Regions from separate parts of the Streptomyces cadmiisoli genome, predicted to be linked through region 1. Evidence: predicted binding sites of a transcription regulator. Region 1 holds the regulator's gene; the other holds the start of a gene.
The links. Region 1 encodes HspR, which represses chaperone genes until heat shock. Its sites were predicted from a motif close to TTGAGNNNNNNNNNCTCAA; they were not measured.
Positions count from the first base shown of each region.

Region 1 (9,777 bases):
TCAGGCCACCAAGGAGGCCGGCGAGATCGCCGGTCTGAACGTGCTGCGCATCGTCAACGAGCCGACGGCCGCCGCCCTGGCGTACGGCCTCGACAAGGACGACCAGACGATCCTCGTCTTCGACCTCGGTGGCGGCACCTTCGACGTCTCGCTGCTGGAGATCGGCGACGGCGTCGTCGAGGTGAAGGCCACCAACGGCGACAACCACCTCGGTGGTGACGACTGGGACCAGCGTGTCGTCGACTACCTGGTCAAGCAGTTCCAGTCCGGTCACGGCGTGGACCTGTCCCGCGACAAGATGGCGCTGCAGCGTCTGCGCGAGGCCGCCGAGAAGGCGAAGATCGAGCTGTCCTCGTCCACCGAGACCTCGATCAACCTCCCCTACATCACCGCTTCCGCCGAGGGGCCGCTGCACCTCGACGAGAAGCTGACCCGCGCCCAGTTCCAGCAGCTGACCGCGGACCTGCTGGAGCGCTGCAAGACGCCGTTCCACAACGTCATCAAGGACGCGGGCATCCAGCTCAGCGAGATCGACCACGTCGTCCTCGTCGGTGGCTCCACCCGTATGCCGGCCGTCGCCGAGCTGGTCAGGGAGCTGACCGGCGGCAAGGACGCCAACAAGGGCGTGAACCCGGACGAGGTCGTCGCCATCGGCGCCGCGCTCCAGGCCGGTGTCCTCAAGGGCGAGGTCAAGGACGTCCTGCTGCTCGACGTCACCCCGCTGTCCCTCGGTATCGAGACCAAGGGCGGCATCATGACCAAGCTGATCGAGCGCAACACGACCATCCCGACCAAGCGCTCCGAGATCTTCACCACGGCCGAGGACAACCAGCCGTCGGTGCAGATCCAGGTCTACCAGGGCGAGCGCGAGATCGCGGCGTACAACAAGAAGCTCGGCATGTTCGAGCTGACCGGTCTGCCCCCGGCGCCGCGCGGCGTCCCGCAGATCGAGGTCGCCTTCGACATCGACGCCAACGGCATCATGCACGTCACGGCGAAGGACCTCGGCACCGGCAAGGAGCAGAAGATGACCGTCACCGGCGGCTCCTCGCTGCCGAAGGACGAGGTCGACCGCATGCGCCAGGAGGCCGAGCAGTACGCGGAGGAGGACCACCGTCGCCGCGAGGCCGCCGAGGTCCGCAACCAGGGCGAGCAGCTGGTCTACCAGACGGAGAAGTTCCTCAAGGACAACGAGGACAAGGTCCCCGGCGAGATCAAGACCGAGGTCGAGGCCGCCCTCGCCGAGCTGAAGGAGAAGCTCAAGGGCGAGGACACCGCCGAGATCCGCACCGCCACGGAGAAGGTCGCGGCGGTCTCGCAGAAGCTCGGCCAGGCGATGTACGCCGACGCCCAGGCCGCGCAGGCCGCGGGCGGCGAGGCCCCCGGCGCCGGTGCCGGCGCCAAGGCCGACGACGACGTCGTCGACGCCGAGATCGTGGACGACGAGCGCAAGGACGGTGCCGCGTGACGGAGGAGACCCCGGGTTTCGAAGAGAAGCCCGACGTCCCCTCCGGCGCCACTCCTGAAGACGCCGAGCCGAAGGCCGCCACCCCCTCCCCGGAGGAGGGGGCGGCCCCGGCCGGGGACGCGAGCCAGACAGCGGGTCTGGTGGCCCAGCTGGACCAGGTGCGCACCGCGCTCAACGAGCGCACCGCGGACCTCCAGCGGCTCCAGGCCGAATTCCAGAACTACCGCCGCCGGGTGGAGCGGGACCGGATCACCGTCAAGGAGATCGCCGTCGCGAACCTCCTGACGGAACTCCTGCCCGTGCTCGACGACATCGGACGCGCGCGGGAGCACGGCGAGCTGGTCGGCGGGTTCAAGTCCGTCGCCGAGTCGCTGGAGACCGTGGCGGCCAAGATGGGCCTTCAGCAGTTCGGCAAGGAGGGCGAGCCCTTCGACCCGACGATCCACGAGGCCCTGATGCACAGCTACGCACCGGACGTCACCGAGACGACCTGCGTCGCGATCCTCCAGCCGGGGTATCGCATCGGCGAGCGCACCATCCGTCCCGCACGGGTGGCCGTCGCCGAGCCCCAGCCGGGCGCGCAGACGGTCAAGCCGGCGGAGGAGACCACCCAGTCCGCCGACGCCGACGACAAGGAGAACGGTGGCCCGGACGAGGGCTGACGTTGAACTGACGACGCAGACGAGAGAGGAGGGACGTCGAGGATGAGCACCAAGGACTTCATCGAGAAGGACTACTACAAGGTCCTCGGCGTCCCCAAGGACGCCACCGAGGCCGAGATCAAGAAGGCGTACCGGAAGCTCGCACGCGAGAACCACCCGGACGCCAACAAGGGAAACGTCAAGGCCGAGGAGCGCTTCAAGGAGATCTCCGAGGCGAACGACGTCCTCGGCGACCCCAAGAAGCGCAAGGAGTACGACGAGGCCCGCGCCCTGTTCGGCAACGGCGGCTTCCGTCCGGGCCCCGGCGCGGGCGGCGGATCGTTCAACTTCGACCTGGGCGACCTCTTCGGAGGCGGCGCCCAGGGCCAGGGAGCGGGCGGCGGCTTCGGCGGCGGTCTCGGTGACGTCTTCGGGGGCCTGTTCAACCGGGGCGGCACGACCGGCGGCCGGACGCACCCGCGCCGCGGGCAGGACATCGAGTCCGAGGTCACGCTCAGCTTCACCGAGGCGATCGAGGGCGCGACGGTCCCGCTGCGGATGTCGTCCCAGTCGCCGTGCAAGGCCTGCTCGGGCACCGGCGACGCCAACGGCACCCCGCGTGTGTGCCCGACGTGCGTCGGCACCGGCCAGGTGGCGCGCGGCTCGGGCGGCGGCTTCTCGCTGACCGATCCGTGCCCGGACTGCAAGGGCCGCGGCCTGATCGCCGAGAACCCCTGCGAGGTCTGCAAGGGCTCGGGTCGCGCCAAGTCGTCCCGCACCATGCAGGTCCGCATTCCGGCCGGGGTGTCGGACGGCCAGCGGATCCGGCTGCGCGGCAAGGGCGCACCGGGCGAGCGGGGCGGCCCGGCGGGCGACCTGTACGTCGTGGTGCATGTCGACGCGCACCCCGTGTTCGGCCGCAAGGGCGACAACCTGACCGTGACGGTGCCGGTGACGTTCACCGAGGCGGCACTGGGCGGCGAGGTCCGCGTGCCCACCCTGGGCGGGCCCGCGGTCACCCTGAAGCTGCCGGCGGGCACACCCAACGGACGCACCATGCGCGCCCGCGGCAAGGGCGCCGTCCGCAAGGACGGCACGCGCGGCGACCTCCTGGTCACCGTCGAGGTGAGTGTCCCGAAGGACCTGACGGGGAAGGCTCGTGACGCACTGGAGGCGTATCGCGCGGCGACCTCGGACGAGGACCCGCGGGCGGAGCTGTTCGAGGCAGCGAAGGGAGCATGAGTCAGATGGACGGCCGACGACGCAACCCTTATGAACTGACCGAGGAAACCCCGGTCTACGTCATCTCGGTGGCGGCTCAGCTGTCCGGCCTGCACCCGCAGACACTGCGCCAGTACGACCGGCTGGGCCTGGTGTCTCCGGACCGCACGGCCGGCCGGGGCCGCCGCTACTCGGCCCGCGACATCGAGCTGCTCCGGCAGGTGCAGCAGTTGTCGCAGGACGAGGGCATCAACCTCGCGGGCATCAAGCGCATCATCGAACTGGAGAACCAGGTCGCGGCGCTCCAGTCCCGGGTGGCCGAACTCCAGGCGGCCCTGGACGGCGCCGCGTCGGCGATGCAGCAGCGGGAGGCCGCCGTGCACGCCTCCTACCGGCGCGACCTGGTGCCGTACCAGGAGGTCCAGCAGACCAGCGCGTTGGTGGTGTGGCGTCCGAAGCGGCAGCAGCCCTCGGACTGACGCACAGGAACGACGAAGGGGCCGGGAGGGCAGACCTCCCGGCCCCTTCGCGCTGTGCGGTGGGGCGTCAGCGGGCGACCATGACCTCGACGGAGGCCTCCTGCCCCGTGCGCCCGTAGGCGTCCACGGCCCGCACGGCGACCGCGCAGGGGCCGGTGGCCGACGGAATCCAGGAGATGGTGTCCGTCGTGGTCAGCCGGGGAGGCCCGCTGGACCCGCAGGCGCCGGAGATCTCCCACAAGTAGCCCTTGAGCAGCCGCTGCTCGTCGCCGGCGCCCGGCTCGACGCCGACACTGATCGGGAACCGTGTGCCGCCCTGCGAGTTCACCGTCAGACGCGGTGCGGCGGGCCCGGCCGCGGTGGCCGGGGTGAGCCGGTCCACGGTGGCGGCCGCCGAAGGCACCGACTCCGCACCCGCGCCGTCCACGGTGGCGACGTAGTAGTACGCCTTGCCCCGCGGGGCGGACGTGTCCTCGTAGGAGCCCGCCGCCGAACCGGTGTCGCCGATGGCGTTCCAGGCGCCGTTGGGGTCGGTGCGCCGGTAGACGCGGTACCCGCCGATGTCGCCCTCGGCCGGGGCCCAGGTGAGGCGCGTGTGGGCGTCGGCGGGGGTGCCCTGGACGCCTGTGGGTGCCGGGGCACCGGAGGGCACGGGCCGGGTGGCGGTCACGACGGAGGCCGGGGAGACGTTCCGGGCGCCGTCGACGGCCAGCACCGTGTAGCGGTACTCGGTTCCCGCCTCGGCGACGACGTCCGTCCACGACGTGCCGAACACCGTGGCGGGCCCGTCCGGATCCTGCTGCCCCGCCGGCGCCGCCCACACCTCGTAGTGATGGACGTCGGACGACGGGGAAGCCTCCCAGGTGAGCGCGTTGCCCGCGGTCGTGCCCACCGACGACAGCTCGCCGAGCGGTTCGGGCGCCGTGCGGTCCGTGGTGGTGACCGGGAGCGTGGCCGTGCCCGCCGACTCGTGGCCGGCCTTGTCGACGGCGCGCACCGTGTACTCGTACGCCGCGCCGGTCACCGGGAGGGTTGCGTCGGTGTACGACGTCGACGTCGTCGTGGTCAACCGGGTGCCCGGGGACGAGCCGCCCTTGGCCCTGCGGTAGACGCGGTACCCGGCGAGGTCCATCTCCTTGTTCTTGGCCCAGGTCAGCTTTGCCTTGCCGGTGGCCTGGTCGTATGTGACGGCCGCGCCCGTCGGAACCAGCGGTGCGACCTTGTCCACCGAGGCCGAAGTACGGGGTGCGTAGGTGAACTTGACATTGGCGCGGCCCGTGACGTTGACGAAGTCGACGCGCAGAGCGTGTTTGCCCTTGGGAATCGTGACGTTGACCGTCTTGGAGACCGTCGACGACACGTTCTTCCACAGGTCGATCCTGGGCTTGCCGTCCAGATAGACGCGCACGCCGTCCTGGGCCGAGGCGGTGAAGGTGAACGGTCCGCCCGAGCCGAAGTCGCGGGTGACGGTCCACCGGACGCCGAACTTGTCCTTCGGCAGCCCCGAGGCGGGTGCGCCGGTGCCCCAGTTCTGGTCGACGGCGCTGTCGCAGTCCGTCTTCTTCGGAGTACCCGAGAACGAGGTGTTCGCGTAGAACTGCCGCTTGAACACGGGGGAGGTGCACGTGGTCGCGGCGGACGCGGGCGCGGCGGCGGCGGTGAGCAGGCCGCCCGCGGTGGCGAGCACGACCGCGGTGGCTGCCGCGGAGGTCGTGCGTCTGGCTGGGTTCATTCGGTCCTCTGGTCGAATCACGAGGGCTGGGGCAGCCCTCGTGATCACGACTCGTGAGGAAAGGGATTGGTTGTGCGGTTCCCGGTCGACACCCCAACTTCCCTTGCGAGGAGGGGTTGTGAAGGCTGTCAGGACGGGATTTCGCGGTGTGTTCACACCCTAAGCGGAACGTGATGTTGCCATCTCGTTAAGTGATTCCGCTTGACGCTGGGGTGCGTCGCCGCGTTGGCTTTTCAGTCATCCGGGTCGCAGCGTCGCGGCCACGTCCGGAAGGCAGCAGAAGTGAGCTCCCCCATGCGTCGTCGTATCGCCATATCCGTGGTCGCATCGTCGTTGACCCTGTCGCTGGCCGGCTGCGGTGTGCTCAACGCGACGAGTGACGGCGGTGACGCGAGTCCGACGAAGGGCAACGACATCACCGTCGGGCTGCTGCTGCCGGAGACGGCCAACACCCGCTACGACAAGTTCGACTACCCCATCATCAAGGAGCGGGTCGCCTCGCTCACGAAGAACCGGGGCAAGGTCGAGTACGCCAACGCCGACGCCTCCGCGGAGCAGCAGGCGGTCCAGTTGCAGCGGATGATCGACAACCAGGTCGACGTCATCCTGCTCGACGCGGTCGACTCGCACGCGATCGCCGAGGGTGTGGAGAAGGCCAAGGAGGCGGGGATTCCGGTCATCGCCTACGACCGGCTGGCCGAAGGCCCCATCGACGCGTACATCTCCTTCGACAACGAGCTGGTCGGCGAGGTGCAGGGCCGCTCCGTCCTCCAGGCGCTCGGCAGTGACGTCGACTCCTCCGACAAGATCGTCATGATGAACGGCTCGCCCACCGACCCCAACGCCAAGCAGTTCAAGCAGGGCGCGATGTCGGAGCTGAGCGGCAAGGTGAACATCGCCCAGTCCTTCGACACCAAGGACTGGAAGCCGGAGAACGCCAAGGCCAACATGGCGCAGGCCATCGAGGTGATCGGCAAGGACGACATCGCCGCCGTCTACGCCGCCAACGACGGTATGGCCGGTGGTGTCATCGAGGCCCTGGAGGCCGTCGGCATCACCGAACTGCCGCCCATCACCGGTCAGGACGCGGAGCTCGTGGCGGTGCAGCGGATCCTCACCGGCGAGCAGTACATGAGCGTCTACAAGTCCTACCCGCAGGAGGCCGAGGCCGCCGCGGAGATGGCGGTGGCCAAGGTCCAGGGCAAGAACATCCAGTTCGACGCCCTCACCCGCGACAAGGTCGACAGCCCCACCCACAAGGGCATCCCGGCCCAGCTGGTGACGGTGACCGCGCTGACCGAGGACAACATCAAGGACACCGTTGTCGCGGACGGGATCTACAAGCTCTCCGAGATCTGCACGGCCGACTACAAGGCGGCGTGCGAGGCGGCCGGGCTCAAGTAGCCGCACGCGAAGGGGCAGCCGTTCCGCCGCCCTGTCGTCGACTTCGTCGCGGCAGGCGGTTTCCGGCCAGCCCGCGCCGTGTTCGGACGCGGGCCGGTGAGGTCTCCCGCAGGGCTGGGCCGCGCGGGTGCGTCCGCGTCCGCGTGCGGGCTGTCCGTGGGCGCCAGCCGTCCTGGGTGCGGGCCGTCCGCAGCCGCCGTGGCGGTCCGGGGCGGGCAGTCACCTTCGGGGGTCGGCCGTATGTCCCCCGCGCAGGGCCCGTGAGCGCTGTCTCCGGCATCGTGGCCGCCCGCTGAACCCCAGCCGACCCTTCCGGGGCCCGCAGCGCCCGTACGCGTCGGCCACGGCCGCCCGCTCCGGGCCGTACGGCTGCCACGCCGTCGCGACGGGACAGGACGCGCTCGGGCGCGTACCGCGTGTGACGGGGCGTCGGCTGCAAATTTCCGGTCGGTCGCGCCGTCGGCTTGTTGCGATGTGCCCGACGGCGGGGGGAGCGAAAACCCGCAAACCAGGGGATCACCCGGGCCATGGCGCAAGGAGCCGTGTTGCGGAGCAGGTCCGGTCCGCGCATAGTTGCGCTGCGGAAGACGCTGGAACCGGGGGTGGGATGAACCATGGCCGGGCCCGGGACGGACGAGCACCCACATGGTGCTGACCGACTGTGCGAGGCCGGGGATCGTGTGTATTCCCGGGCCGTGCGCCGGGGAAGAGTGGCGCGCAGGGACGCCGAGACGGTGCCCTGTCTGCTGGAGCTCGCCCTGCTCCACCCCGACCCCGACGACATGGACTGGCTGGTGCCGACCTCGCCGCAGGAGGTCATGACCCGGCTGCTGCGCGGGGTGTACGACGAGGTCAGCGAAAGCCAGCGGCGGATGGGATCCGCGGTCGCCGCCTTCGAGTGGTACGCGGGCCTCGGCGGACGCACCTCCACGGTCGGCGCCGGAGAGGGCACCGCGCTCCGCGTCCTGGACGGCCCGTCACGTATCCAGGCGGCGCTGGACGAGGCGACCGAGGCGTGCACGACCGAGGTGCTGACCGTCCAGCCCGGCGGGATCCGGCGTGAACACGAACTCTCCGAGGGCCTGCACCGCGCGCTGGCGCTGCGCGGCCGCGGCGTGCGCATGCGCGACCTGTACAACCATGTGGCCCGGCACGGGCAGGGCCTGCTGAACTACCTCGACCTGATGGGCGACGCGGTGGAGGCCCGCACCCTGGACGAGGTGATCGACCGGCTGATCCTCTTCGACCGCACGGTCGCCTTCGTGCCGGCCAACGCCGACCGCACGATGGCGCTCGAACTGCGCCACCCGGCGCTGGTCGAGTACCTGGTGACCGTCTTCGACCGGCTGTGGCGGCTGGCGATCCCGCTGACCGCGCCCCTGCCCGACACCGGCATCGAGGGCATCTCCCACCGGGAGCAGTCGATCGCCGCACTGCTCGCGGAGGGCCACCAGGACGCCGTGATCGCGGAACGGCTGGGCATCAGCGTCCGCACCTGCCGGGCGCACATCGCCCGGCTGTCGGAGACGCTCGGTGCGGCGAGCCGGACCCAGTTGGGGGTGCGGATCGCGCAGGTTGGCCTGGAGGGGCCGCCGCGGCCGCTGGATCCGGTGGAGGCCGTGATCAGCCTCCCCGACCAGGCCTGACCGTCCCGACCGTCCTGTCCGCTCGTACCGCCCAGTCCGACCCGGGCCGGTCCGTGCCGCCCTGATCCGGTGTCACTCATGAGTCCGCGTCCGGGCGGTGCGGCGGGCCGGTCAGGGTTCCTGCTTCAGGATGCCCGACTGGGCGATCAGATAGCCGAGCTGCGCCCGGCTGCCGCTGCCGAGAGCGGTGGCCAACTTCGCTATGTGCGCCCGGCAGGTGCGTACGTTCATGCCCAGACGGCGCGCGATCGCCTCGTCCACATGGCCCTCCACCAGCAGCTTCGCTATCGAGTGCTGGATGTCCGTGATGCCGTCGGGGGCGGTCTCGTAGGGGGCGCCGGTGCTCAGCGGGACCGCGCGGTTCCACATGAACTCGAAGACCTTGATCAGGTAGCGGACGAGGCCGGCGTGGCGCAGCTCCAGGGCGACCTGGCGGTCGTCGCGGGTGGGGATGAAGGCCACCGTCTCGTCGCAGATGATCAGCCGCTCCACGAGTTCGTCGATGGTGCGGTACTCCACCTTGCCGTCGGAGAACTGAGCGACGTAGGCGAGCGTTTCGGGGCTGTGCCGGGCCGTGTGCTGATAGAGGGTCCGGATACGGACACCGCGGTCGGTGAGGGGCTTGTCGCGCTCCAGGGCCTGTACGAGGGTGTGCTCCAGCCGGCGCCCGCTGGGCTGGACCGTCAGCATCTCCGACTGGCACTGCGCGGTGGCCAGGTCGAGGGCGGCGTTGATCCGGTCGAAGCCCTCCAGCACCGTGATGGAGTGCGTGGGCGTCGTCGCCCTGGCGCTGAGTGCCAGGAAGGGCTCGAAGACGTCGGCGAGTTCGATCGACACCCGCCTGCGCTCCGCGATCTCGCGTTCGAGGGGGTGGAGCCGCTGTGCCAGCGCCACCGCCGGCGGGACCGGGCGCAGCCAGTCGGCGTCGTCCGGATCGGGGTGGAGCAGGGCGAACTCCATCAGGCAGGGCGCCGCTTCCGCATCCGCCCGGGAGACGCGTCCCGCGCGCAGGGCGTGGGCGTAAATGCGGCCACCATCCTCACACAGTTCGGTCACCGCATGGGGATGTATCTGCTTAGTCCCATTTGTTGCCAAATCTCCACCCCCCAGGGTCCTGAACATGCAGGAACATGATGCATCGATTGTGTGGCCACTACGTGCCCGAATGAGCCATCGTCTTATCCGA
Region 1 covers NZ_CP030073.1:4,417,047-4,426,823, reverse strand. Annotated here, with positions in the region: gene dnaK (molecular chaperone DnaK) at 1-1,468, shown strand, start outside; gene grpE (nucleotide exchange factor GrpE) at 1,465-2,130, shown strand; gene dnaJ (molecular chaperone DnaJ) at 2,173-3,351, shown strand; gene DN051_RS19020 (heat shock protein transcriptional repressor HspR) at 3,357-3,809, shown strand; gene DN051_RS19015 (PA14 domain-containing protein) at 3,877-5,541, opposite strand; gene DN051_RS19010 (sugar ABC transporter substrate-binding protein) at 5,836-6,945, shown strand; gene DN051_RS19005 (helix-turn-helix transcriptional regulator) at 7,560-8,591, shown strand; gene DN051_RS19000 (helix-turn-helix domain-containing protein) at 8,703-9,713, opposite strand.

Region 2 (9,777 bases), 1.1 Mb from region 1:
CCAGGTCGATGGCGAGGCCGAGGTTGATGTGCGGCGGCTTGACGAGGGTCGGCTTGCCGTCCTTCTGGCCGAACGACCAGTTCATCGACGGCATGGCCTTGATGGCCTGCACCATCGCGTAGCCGATCAGGTGCGTGAAGGAGATCTTCCCGCCCCGGGCCCGCTTGAGGTGGTTGTTGATCACGATGCGGTTGTCGAACAGCAGCTTCACCGGGACCGCGCGCACGGACGTGGCCGTGGGCAGCTCCAGCGAGGCGTTCATGTTCTTGGCGACCGCGGCGGCGGGGCCGCGCAGCGTGATCAGCTCGGGGCCCTGGGGCGCCTCGGCCGCGGGCGCGGCGGGGGCGGCGGCCCGGGGCTGCGGCTTGGCGGCCGGCGCGGGAGCCGGTGCCGCGGCCTTCGCCGGGGCGGCCGGTGCGGCGGCCTGCGCCGGTGCCGGAGCGGCCGGGGCGGGCTTCGGGGCCGCGGGTGCGGCGGGCGCGGCCGGAGCCACCGGGGCGGGGGCCGGGGCCGTCGGGGTCTCCGCGGCCGCCGGAGCGGGCGCTCCCGGCTTGTAGTCGGCGAAGAAGTCCCACCAGGCACGGTCTACCGAATTCGGGTCCTGGAGGTACTGCTGATAGATCTCATCGACGAGCCACTCATTGGGACCGAACGCCGCAGCGGGGTTCTTGCCCGCTGAATCGGTGTCGGTCGTGGAGGCACCGCCCGCCCGAAGGGTGGCGGAACTCGATGCGTTACTCGGGGACTCTGGCGACACGGCGGCAACCGCCCTCTTCCGCTTCACAAGGTGATGGACAGCGGAAATAAAGGCTACGCCTCCATGACCCATAAGGTGAGGCCGGGCCCGTTCATCGTCGTGTAAGTCACATCTGAGCGCGTGTTTCAGGGTGGGAAATGGCGGGAAACAAGCGTGGTTCCGGTGTGAGAGGGGTACGACGACCCGGGCCCTGCGCGCACCGCGCACGGGCCTTTGCCTGATCACACGTGTCGTCCTGCGCGGACGCCTGTGGATCTTGTGGCTCCGCTTCGAACCCTACGTCAACTCGATGGGGAAGGCAGTCCCGGAAGGGTGACAAGAATCCGGCAACCCCGCTCGGATTCGGCCACTCCGATCCGGCCGCCGTGCAGATCCACCGCCCAGCGGGCGATCGCCAGGCCGAGACCCGTGCCGCCGTCGCTGCCCGGACCGTGCGGACGGCTGACCGAACCGCGGTTGAACCGCTCGAAGACCCGGTGCCACTCCGAGCGCGGAATGCCGGGCCCCTCGTCCAGGACCTCCAGCTCCAGGGACTCCGGCAGCGCGCCGCGCCGGGCCTTGAGCGTGACCCGGCCGTGCGGCGGGCTGTGCTTGACCGCGTTGTCGATCAGATTGGCGACGACCTGGTGGATCCGCTCCGGGTCGGCGTGCGCGGTCAGCTCCGGCGGGGAGACGTCCAGGTGCAGATGGACGTCGGTGCGGGTGTGGCTGCCCGAGCCGGAGGCGATGCCCGCGCGCGCGGAAGCGACCATGTTGGCCTCCTTCAGCACCCCGGACAGATACGGCCACACCTCGAAGCGCCGCTGTTTGAGCGGTACGACGCCGTTGTCGAGGCGGGACAGGTCCAGCAGCGTCTCCACCAGGCGGCCCAGCCGCTCCGTCTGCTTCAGCGCCGTCCGCATCGTCTCCGGGTCGGCCTGCGTGACGCCGTCCACGATGTTCTCCAGCACCGCCCGCAGCCCCGCGATGGGGGTGCGCAGCTCGTGCGAGACGTTGGCGACCAGCTCCTTGCGCTGCCGGTCCTCGGCCTCCAGGTCGTCGGCCATGCGGTTGATCGTGACGGCCAGGTCGCCCAGCTCGTCCCGGCGGCTCTCACGGACCCGGCGGGTGTAGTCGCCGTGCGAGATGGAGCGGGCCACCGCGTTCATCTCGTCCAGCGGCGCGGTGAGCGAGTGCGCCACGAACTGCGTGATCAGCAGGGTGGCGATCATCGAGAAGACCGTGATGAAACGCAGTTCGGTCTCGGTGCGCACCGCGATCATCAGCAGCCCCGTGGTGATCAGCACCGAGATGACGACCAGCGCACCGAGCTTGGTCTTGATCGAGAACGGGCGTACGCCGCCCCAGCGCTCGCCGGGGCTCCTCCGTGCGGCCGGCCGCCCCCCGCTCATGGCGTCGGCGTCTCCAGCGCGTAGCCCACGCCGTGCACCGTGCGGATCCGCTCGGCGCCGATCTTCCGCCGCAGCGCCTTGATGTGGCTGTCGACGGTCCGGGTGCCGGAGGCGTCCGCCCAGTCCCACACCTCGGCCAGCAGCTGCTCACGGGAGAGCACGGCGCGGGGGGTGTTCGCCAGGCACACGAGCAGGTCGAACTCGGTGGGCGTCAGGTGCACGTCCTCGCTGCGCACCCGGACGCGGCGCTGGGCGTGGTCGATCTCCAGCTCGCCCAGGCGCAGGATGCCGCTGCGCGGAGTGGCGGCCGCGATCGCCGCCCGCTCGACCCGGCGCAGCAGCACGTGCACGCGTGCGGCCAGCTCCCGCATCGAGAACGGCTTGGTCATGTAGTCGTCGGCGCCGACGCCGAGTCCGACCAGCATGTCGGTCTCGTCGTCCCGCGCGGTCAGCATCAGCACCGGCACCGGCCGCTGGGCCTGCACCCGCCGGCAGACCTCCAGGCCGTCGAAGCCCGGCAGCATGATGTCGAGGATCAGCAGATCGGGCTGCCAGGCCTCGGCCGTGTCCACCGCCGACGGACCGTCGCCGGCGGTCTGGACGAGAAATCCCTCTGCGCGCAGGCGGGCCGCGATGGCGTCGACGATCGTCGCGTCGTCCTCGACGACCAGCACCCGGCGCTGTGCACCCGGGCTGGTCGCCGCCGTGCCGTTGTGGGAGGTATGTGTCTGCTCCATCGCCCGCCCCTGAAGTGTGCTTTCCGGAATCCGTGGGGTGATCCCATGACTGCGTTCGACGCTTGAACGATCCGCGTCAGGCAAGCAGGGTACGGGGAGTCACCGCAGCTCGGCTATCCAGGTCGGACGGCGAGATGCACGATGTCGGGTACGCCCCGGGCAACGGGGATCTCTTCGGTACGCACATGCCGGAAACCGGCATTCCACAAGGTTCCTTCAAATTCCGGGGAGGGTTGCGCCGACCAAACGGCGAGCACCCCGTCCGGCCTCAACACCCTTGCGCAGCTTGCCAGTCCGGCCATCGAGTACAGCCCCGCATTGCCGTCCGTGACGGTCCAGCCGGGCCCGTTGTCGATGTCCAGGCACAGGGCGTCGAACGTGTCGGAAGTCTCATTGACGTAATCCACCAGATCCGCTTCGACGATTTGCGTACGACCGTCCGCGAGGGCGTCGCGCGAGACCCCCGAAAGGGGTCCGTCGAGATGCCAGTCGATGACGGCGCGTTCCCGCTCGACCACCGTGATCCCGCCCCACCGGGGGTTCGCCGCGGCGTGTGCGAGCGAGAAGCCGACACCGAGTCCGCCGATCAGGACGCGGGGTGCGGGGCGGTCGTCCAGCGCGTTCAGCGCCGCGTCGACCAGCAGCCGCTCGGACCGGCCGTCGGAGGTGTCCATCAGGAAGCAGCCGTTGGCGATGATCTGGAGCACGGAGCCGTGGCGGCGCAGCACCACCTCGCCGTGGGGGCCCTCACGACGGTCCAGGACTTCGGGGATGTCGTACGTGGTGGACATCGGCCCATCCTGGCACTTCTCCAACGGGATGTTGACGGAACAAGGCGAGGGGGTGTCGCCCTGAGCAGGGCGAGGGGCGTGTCGCCCAGGGGGACGGCCGGGGTGTGCGTGCCTGTGGCGGCCCGATCGCTCAGAGCGAACGAGTCCCGGGGAACATTCGGCGGCTCACGAGCATTGAGTCGGCATAACTCAACTTGACTGCCGAAGGGGAGATCATGGCTGCTGAGTCCACGGCGTTCACACCGCTCGCCCTGCCCGTGCTGCCGCTCGACGACGAGGTCGTGCTGCCCGGAATGGTGGTCCCGCTGGACCTGAGCGACGCCGATGTGCGGGCCGCGGTGGAGGCAGCGCAGGCCGCTGCCCGCTCCGAGCCCGGAAAGCCCAGGGTCCTGCTGGTGCCCAGGATCGACGGGACGTACGCGGGCACCGGTGTGCTCGGCACCGTGGAACAGGTCGGGCGGCTCGCCGACGGCGACCCCGGAGCCCTGATCCGGGGCCGGGGACGCGTGCGGATCGGCGCCGGGACGACCGGGCCGGGCGCGGCCCTGTGGGTCGAGGGCACCCGGATCGACGAGAGCGTGCCGGAGCCGCTGCCCGGGCACGTCTCCGAGCTGGTCAAGGAGTACAAGGCGCTCGCCGCCGCCTGGTTGAAGAAGCGCGGCGCCTGGCAGGTCGTCGACCGGGTGCAGGCCATCGACGACGTGTCGGCCCTGGCCGACAACTCCGGGTACTCGCCCTTCCTCACCCTCGACCAGAAGATCGAACTGCTGGAGACGGCCGAACCCGTCGCCCGGCTGAAGCTCGCCACCCGGCAGCTGCGCGACCACCTCGCGGAGCAGGACGTCGCCGAGACCATCGCCAAGGACGTCCAGGAGGGCGTCGACAAGCAGCAGCGCGAGTTCCTGCTGCGGCGCCAGCTGGAAGCCGTCCGCAAGGAACTGCGCGAGCTGAACGGAGAGCAGGAGGGCGAGGAGTCCGACGACTACCGCGCCCGCGTGGAGGCCGCCGACCTGCCCGAGAAGGTCCGTGAGGCCGCTCTCAAGGAGGTCGACAAGCTGGAGCGGGCCAGCGACCAGTCGCCGGAGGGCTCCTGGATCCGCACCTGGCTCGACACCGTGCTCGAACTGCCCTGGAACGAGCGGACCGAGGACGCGTACGACATCCGGGGCGCCAAGACGGTCCTGGACGCCGAGCACGCGGGTCTGGAGGACGTCAAGGAGCGGATCACCGAGTACCTGGCGGTGCGCAAGCGGCGCAGCGACCGGGGCCTGGGTGTCGTCGGCGGGCGGCGCGGCGGTGCCGTGCTCGCGCTGGTGGGCCCGCCCGGCGTCGGAAAGACGAGCCTCGGTGAGTCGGTGGCGCACGCCATGGGCCGCAAGTTCGTGCGCGTCGCCCTCGGCGGCGTCCGCGACGAGGCCGAGATCCGCGGTCACCGGCGTACCTACGTCGGCGCGCTGCCGGGCCGGATCGTGCGCGCGGTCAAGGAGGCCGGTTCCATGAACCCGGTGGTGCTCCTGGACGAGATCGACAAGGTCGGTTCCGACTTCCGCGGCGACCCCGCCGCGGCCCTCCTCGAGGTGCTCGACCCGGCGCAGAACCACACCTTCCGCGACCACTACCTGGAAGTCGAACTCGACCTGTCCGACGTCGTCTTCCTCGCCACCGCCAACGTCCTGGAGGCCATCCCGGAGGCCCTGCTCGACCGTATGGAGCTGGTCCGGCTGGACGGTTACACCGAGGACGAGAAGGTCGTCATCGCCCGTGACCACCTGGTGCCGCGCCAGCTGGAGCGCGCCGGGCTGGCCGAGCACGAGGTGACGCTCGACGAGAGCGCGCTGCGCAAGCTGGCCGGCGAGTACACGCGCGAGGCGGGTGTGCGCAACCTGGAGCGGTCCGTCGCCCGGCTGCTGCGCAAGGTGGCCGCCGAGCACGAGCTGGGCGAGCGGGAGCTGCCGTTCACCGTCACGGACGGCGACCTGCGCGCTCTGATCGGCCGGCCGCACCATGTGCCCGAGTCCGCCCAGGACCCGGCCGAGCGGCGTACGGCGGTGCCGGGTGTCGCGACCGGACTGGCGGTGACCGGCGCCGGCGGAGACGTCCTGTTCGTCGAGGCGTCGCTGGCCGACCCGGAGACCGGCGGCGCGGGACTGACCCTGACCGGTCAGCTGGGCGACGTGATGAAGGAGTCGGCGCAGATCGCGCTGAGCTTCCTGCGCAGCCGCGGCGCCGAGCTCGAACTGCCGGTCGCCGACCTGAAGGACCGGGGCGTGCACATCCACTTCCCGGCGGGCGCGGTGCCGAAGGACGGCCCGAGCGCGGGCATCACCATGACGACCGCGCTGGCCTCGCTGCTCTCCGGCCGGCCGGTGCGCACCGATGTGGCGATGACCGGTGAGGTGTCGCTGACCGGTCGCGTCCTGCCCATCGGCGGCGTGAAGCAGAAGCTGCTCGCCGCGCACCGCGCGGGTGTCACGACCGTGATCATCCCCAAGCGCAACGAGCCCGACCTGGACGACGTCCCGGCCGAGGTGCTGGACAAGCTCGACGTCCACGCCGTGACCGACGTCCGGCAGGTCCTGGAACTGGCGCTGTCGCCGGCCACGAACGGCGCGGCGCCGGAGGTTCCGGTCGCGGCGTGACGGACGTGATCGGACAGTGGAGGCCCGGGTCCCGTGAGGGAGGCCCGGGCCTTCGCCGTACGGCGGGCCGGGCGAGGGCGGGCGAGGGCGGGCGCGGGCGACGGGCACACGAGGGTCGTACGGAGGGCGGGCCGACGGGGCGTACGAGGGTCGTACGAGGGGCCGGCCGACGCGGCGCAGGGGCGGAGCGGACGGCTCCGGGCGCTGCCGAGGGTGCCCGCCTGCGAAATACTGACCACGCTGCGGCGATGCCGACGGCCGGCGAGGACTTTCAGGATCGGGAAACCGGAGCAGGGGACTGACGTGCACGAGGACGGAAACGGCGACGGACACCTGGGCGCATCCGGTGTGTCGCCGACCGAAGTGGACCAGGAGTTCCTGGATCTGGAGCGCGAGCTGACCGTGTTCCTGCGGCGGGCCCGCGCCAACCAGGGCGAGATGGCCCGCGAGGTCCACCCCGACCTGGAGTCGGCCGCTTACGGGCTGCTCGTCCGGCTCGACGAGTGCGGCCGGCAGCGGGCCACCGAACTCGCCGCCTACATCGGTGTCGGCAAGGCCACCATGTCCCGTCAGCTGCGTGCCCTGGAGGACCTCGGCCTGGTCGCCCGCGAACCCGATCCGGCGGACGGCCGCGCCTGGCTGGTGCACCTCACCGACGAGGGGCGCACGCGGGTGCAGCGGGTCCGGGAGGCCCGCCGGGCGCGCTACGTCAGCAAGCTCGACCACTGGGACCGCTGCGAGGTCGCCGAACTCGCCCGGCTGCTCCACCAGTTGAACGCCGGGATGGAGAAGTAGGGCACCGGCCGGGCGGGTCCGCCCGGCGCGGTCACGGCTCCACGTAGACGACCGTCGCGTCGTCGTGGGTCTTGCTGCGGCCCAGATGCGCGCGCGCCTGGGCGTCGGCCGTCTCCAGCGCCCGCACCCGGTCCACCAGTGCCCGCGGACCCTGCTTGCGGACGAAGCCGAACAGGTCGGTCCAGTCGCCCTCCCGGAACTTCTCCGTCCAGCGGGCCGCCCCGTCCGTGAGCGCGGCCAGCGCTCGCACCTCCGCGCGCGGCAGGACCCCCGTCACCGCCCGTCCGGCGACCGAGGGATCGGCCGCCGCGGTGAAGAAGCCGCCCTCCTTGTTGCGCAGCGTGGTGTCGATCAGGGCGTCGGTGGCCAGGCTCGCGCGCGGCAGCCGGGACAGGCGGTCGTCGAGGTACGGGGTGACCGTGCCGTCGGGGGACTCGACGAGGAGGGCCGAGTCCGACAGGACGAGGTACTCGACGCCGCCCCCGGACCAGCGGACGAGGACCACGGTTGCCTGCGGGGTGCGCGGGTGAGAAAGGTCACAGGTGGCCCGGTGTGCCTCGGCGGTCCGCGTGATGCCGCGGGCCAGGGCCTCGGCCAGCGGCACATCCGGGAGTGAAACGGTCAGTTCGGTCAGTGCCCCGCCGAGGCGCGCGGTGTACCAGGGAACGGAATGCACACAGCCCGTCCCGCCGCTCGGCGGAGTCACCCCGTCCAGCACGACGAGCGAACCGCCCTGTCCGCAGGCGGGTAGTCCGACACCCGCGAAGTCCTCGTTGGGGCGGGCCGGGTCGCCCGGCTCCGAAACAAGTTCCGTGCGCATCCGGCCAGTCTGCACGAGGCCTTCACAAGGTTCGCCGTAGGGGGCGATCGGTTGCCGAGCAGCCGTACCGTCGCAGGTCAGACGCCGGATTTGGGCAGGAATGGTGGAGTCCGGGAAGACGTGGCGGCGAATACTGCCAAAGCCCGCCGTCCGAGTCCAACCGGCCCGCCGTGCGGCGCCGACGCGCGCCGGCCGGGAACTTGCCCGCCAACTCCCCTCCGATGTTCACTCCTTCGGGTGGCGGGTCAGCCGATGCATGATCACCGCCCACCGGCACTGGGAGGGTCGGGGACCGGAACCGCACCGGGTGTGGACACCAGTTGACGGGACGTCACCCGGGCCCATGGGTACACGAGTCAGGAATGCGAGCACCGGTGCAGAAGACGAGGCCTCGGCGCACAGGCAAGCAGACGGCCTCCGAGGGGGGCGCGGAGCATCCCCCTGTCGGCAGGGGCCGTCCGACCAAGGTACGCAATCGGCTCGTCGTGGCGGTCGCCGTGGTGGCCGCCGCCATCGCCGGGGCCGGAACCCCCTCGGTCATCGCCGCCTCGGAGCAGCTGAGCGACAGCCAGAACCTGGTGACGCTGGCCGGGCAGACCAAGGACGCCCTGGTCCTCGCGCACTCGCTCGCCGACGAACGCGACGAGGTCACCCCCTACATCGCGGCGGGCCGCCCCAAGGCCCAGGCGCCCTCCGAGCAGCGCAGCGCGCGGGTCGACCGGCAGGTGGAGGAACTGCGCGCCGACACCGGGACCCCCGCCTCGCTGCGGGCCGGCCTCGACGAGATCGCGTCCGTGCGCAGGGCGGCGCTGACCGGGAAGAGCACCGCCCTCGAAGCGCACGAGGCCTACTCCGACGCCATCGACGAACTGCACCGGCTCGCCGAGGAACTGGCCGAGCAGCTGCCGCCCCGTGCGGGCTCCGGCGCGTACGCGCTGGCCGAGCTCGACACCGCCGTGCAGCAGGCGTCCGCCACCCGCGGACTGCTGCTCGCCGCGCTCAACGTGCCCCGCACCACCCAGACGGTCATCGACCCGATCACCGGGCTGCCGACCGAGACCACCGTCTCCACGGAGGCCGACACCAAGCAGCGCGCCGCCCTCACCGCGGCCGCCATGCAGGCCCGGCTGCGTTCCGAGGCGGCCCTGGCCGACTTCCAGGACACCGCGACCAAGGCCGCGCGCGCCTCCTACGACTCCACGGTCACCGGCCCCGAGGTCAACTCCGCGGACAAGTACCTCGCCGCGCTCACCGACGCGCCCACCCTCTCCGACGCCGAACTCGGCACCAACCGCGAGCGGCTGGGCGCCGCCCTCTCCGCCCGCGTCGACACCATGCGCGGCGTCGAGTCCGCGCTCTACGAGCGCCGCGTCGACGACCTGGAGGCGCTGCGCGACGACGACGTCACCGAGCTGGAGATCCGGATCGCGATCCTCGGCGCGCTGATGCTGCTCGCCGTCGGCGTCGCCACCGGTATGGCCCGCAGCCTCACCCGCCCGCTCGCCGTGCTGCGGATCGGCTCGGCCCGGCTGGCCGGCGCCGAGGACCCGTCCGCCGCGGAGCCGGTGAAGTTCACCGGCCGCAACGACGAGTTCGCGCAGGTGGTCCGCTCCGTCAACGCCCTGCACGCGCAGGCCGTCTCGGTGCACGAACGCCTGACCACACTGGAGTCCGACCGCAGGCACCTGGTCGGGCAGCGGCAGAAGATGGCCGACGCCCGCGAGGAACTGCGCACCGAACTCGCGGAGTCCGCCGCCCAGCTGGAGCGGCTGCGCGAGAGCATCGGCGGCACCTTCGTCAACCTCGCGCTGCGCACCCTCGGCCTGGTCGAGCGGCAGCTCGGCGTC
Region 2 covers NZ_CP030073.1:3,332,267-3,342,043, reverse strand. Annotated here, with positions in the region: gene DN051_RS14020 (multifunctional oxoglutarate decarboxylase/oxoglutarate dehydrogenase thiamine pyrophosphate-binding subunit/dihydrolipoyllysine-residue succinyltransferase subunit) at 1-757, opposite strand, end outside; gene DN051_RS14010 (sensor histidine kinase) at 1,039-2,148, opposite strand; gene DN051_RS14005 (response regulator transcription factor) at 2,145-2,885, opposite strand; gene DN051_RS14000 (spermidine synthase family protein) at 2,999-3,676, opposite strand; gene lon (endopeptidase La) at 3,892-6,315, shown strand; gene DN051_RS13990 (MarR family winged helix-turn-helix transcriptional regulator) at 6,619-7,110, shown strand; gene DN051_RS13985 (protein phosphatase 2C domain-containing protein) at 7,142-7,930, opposite strand; gene DN051_RS13980 (sensor histidine kinase) at 8,305-9,777, shown strand, end outside.
Region 2: a site for HspR is predicted at 3,851-3,869, ahead of lon (endopeptidase La). Genes of this name have one in related genera too.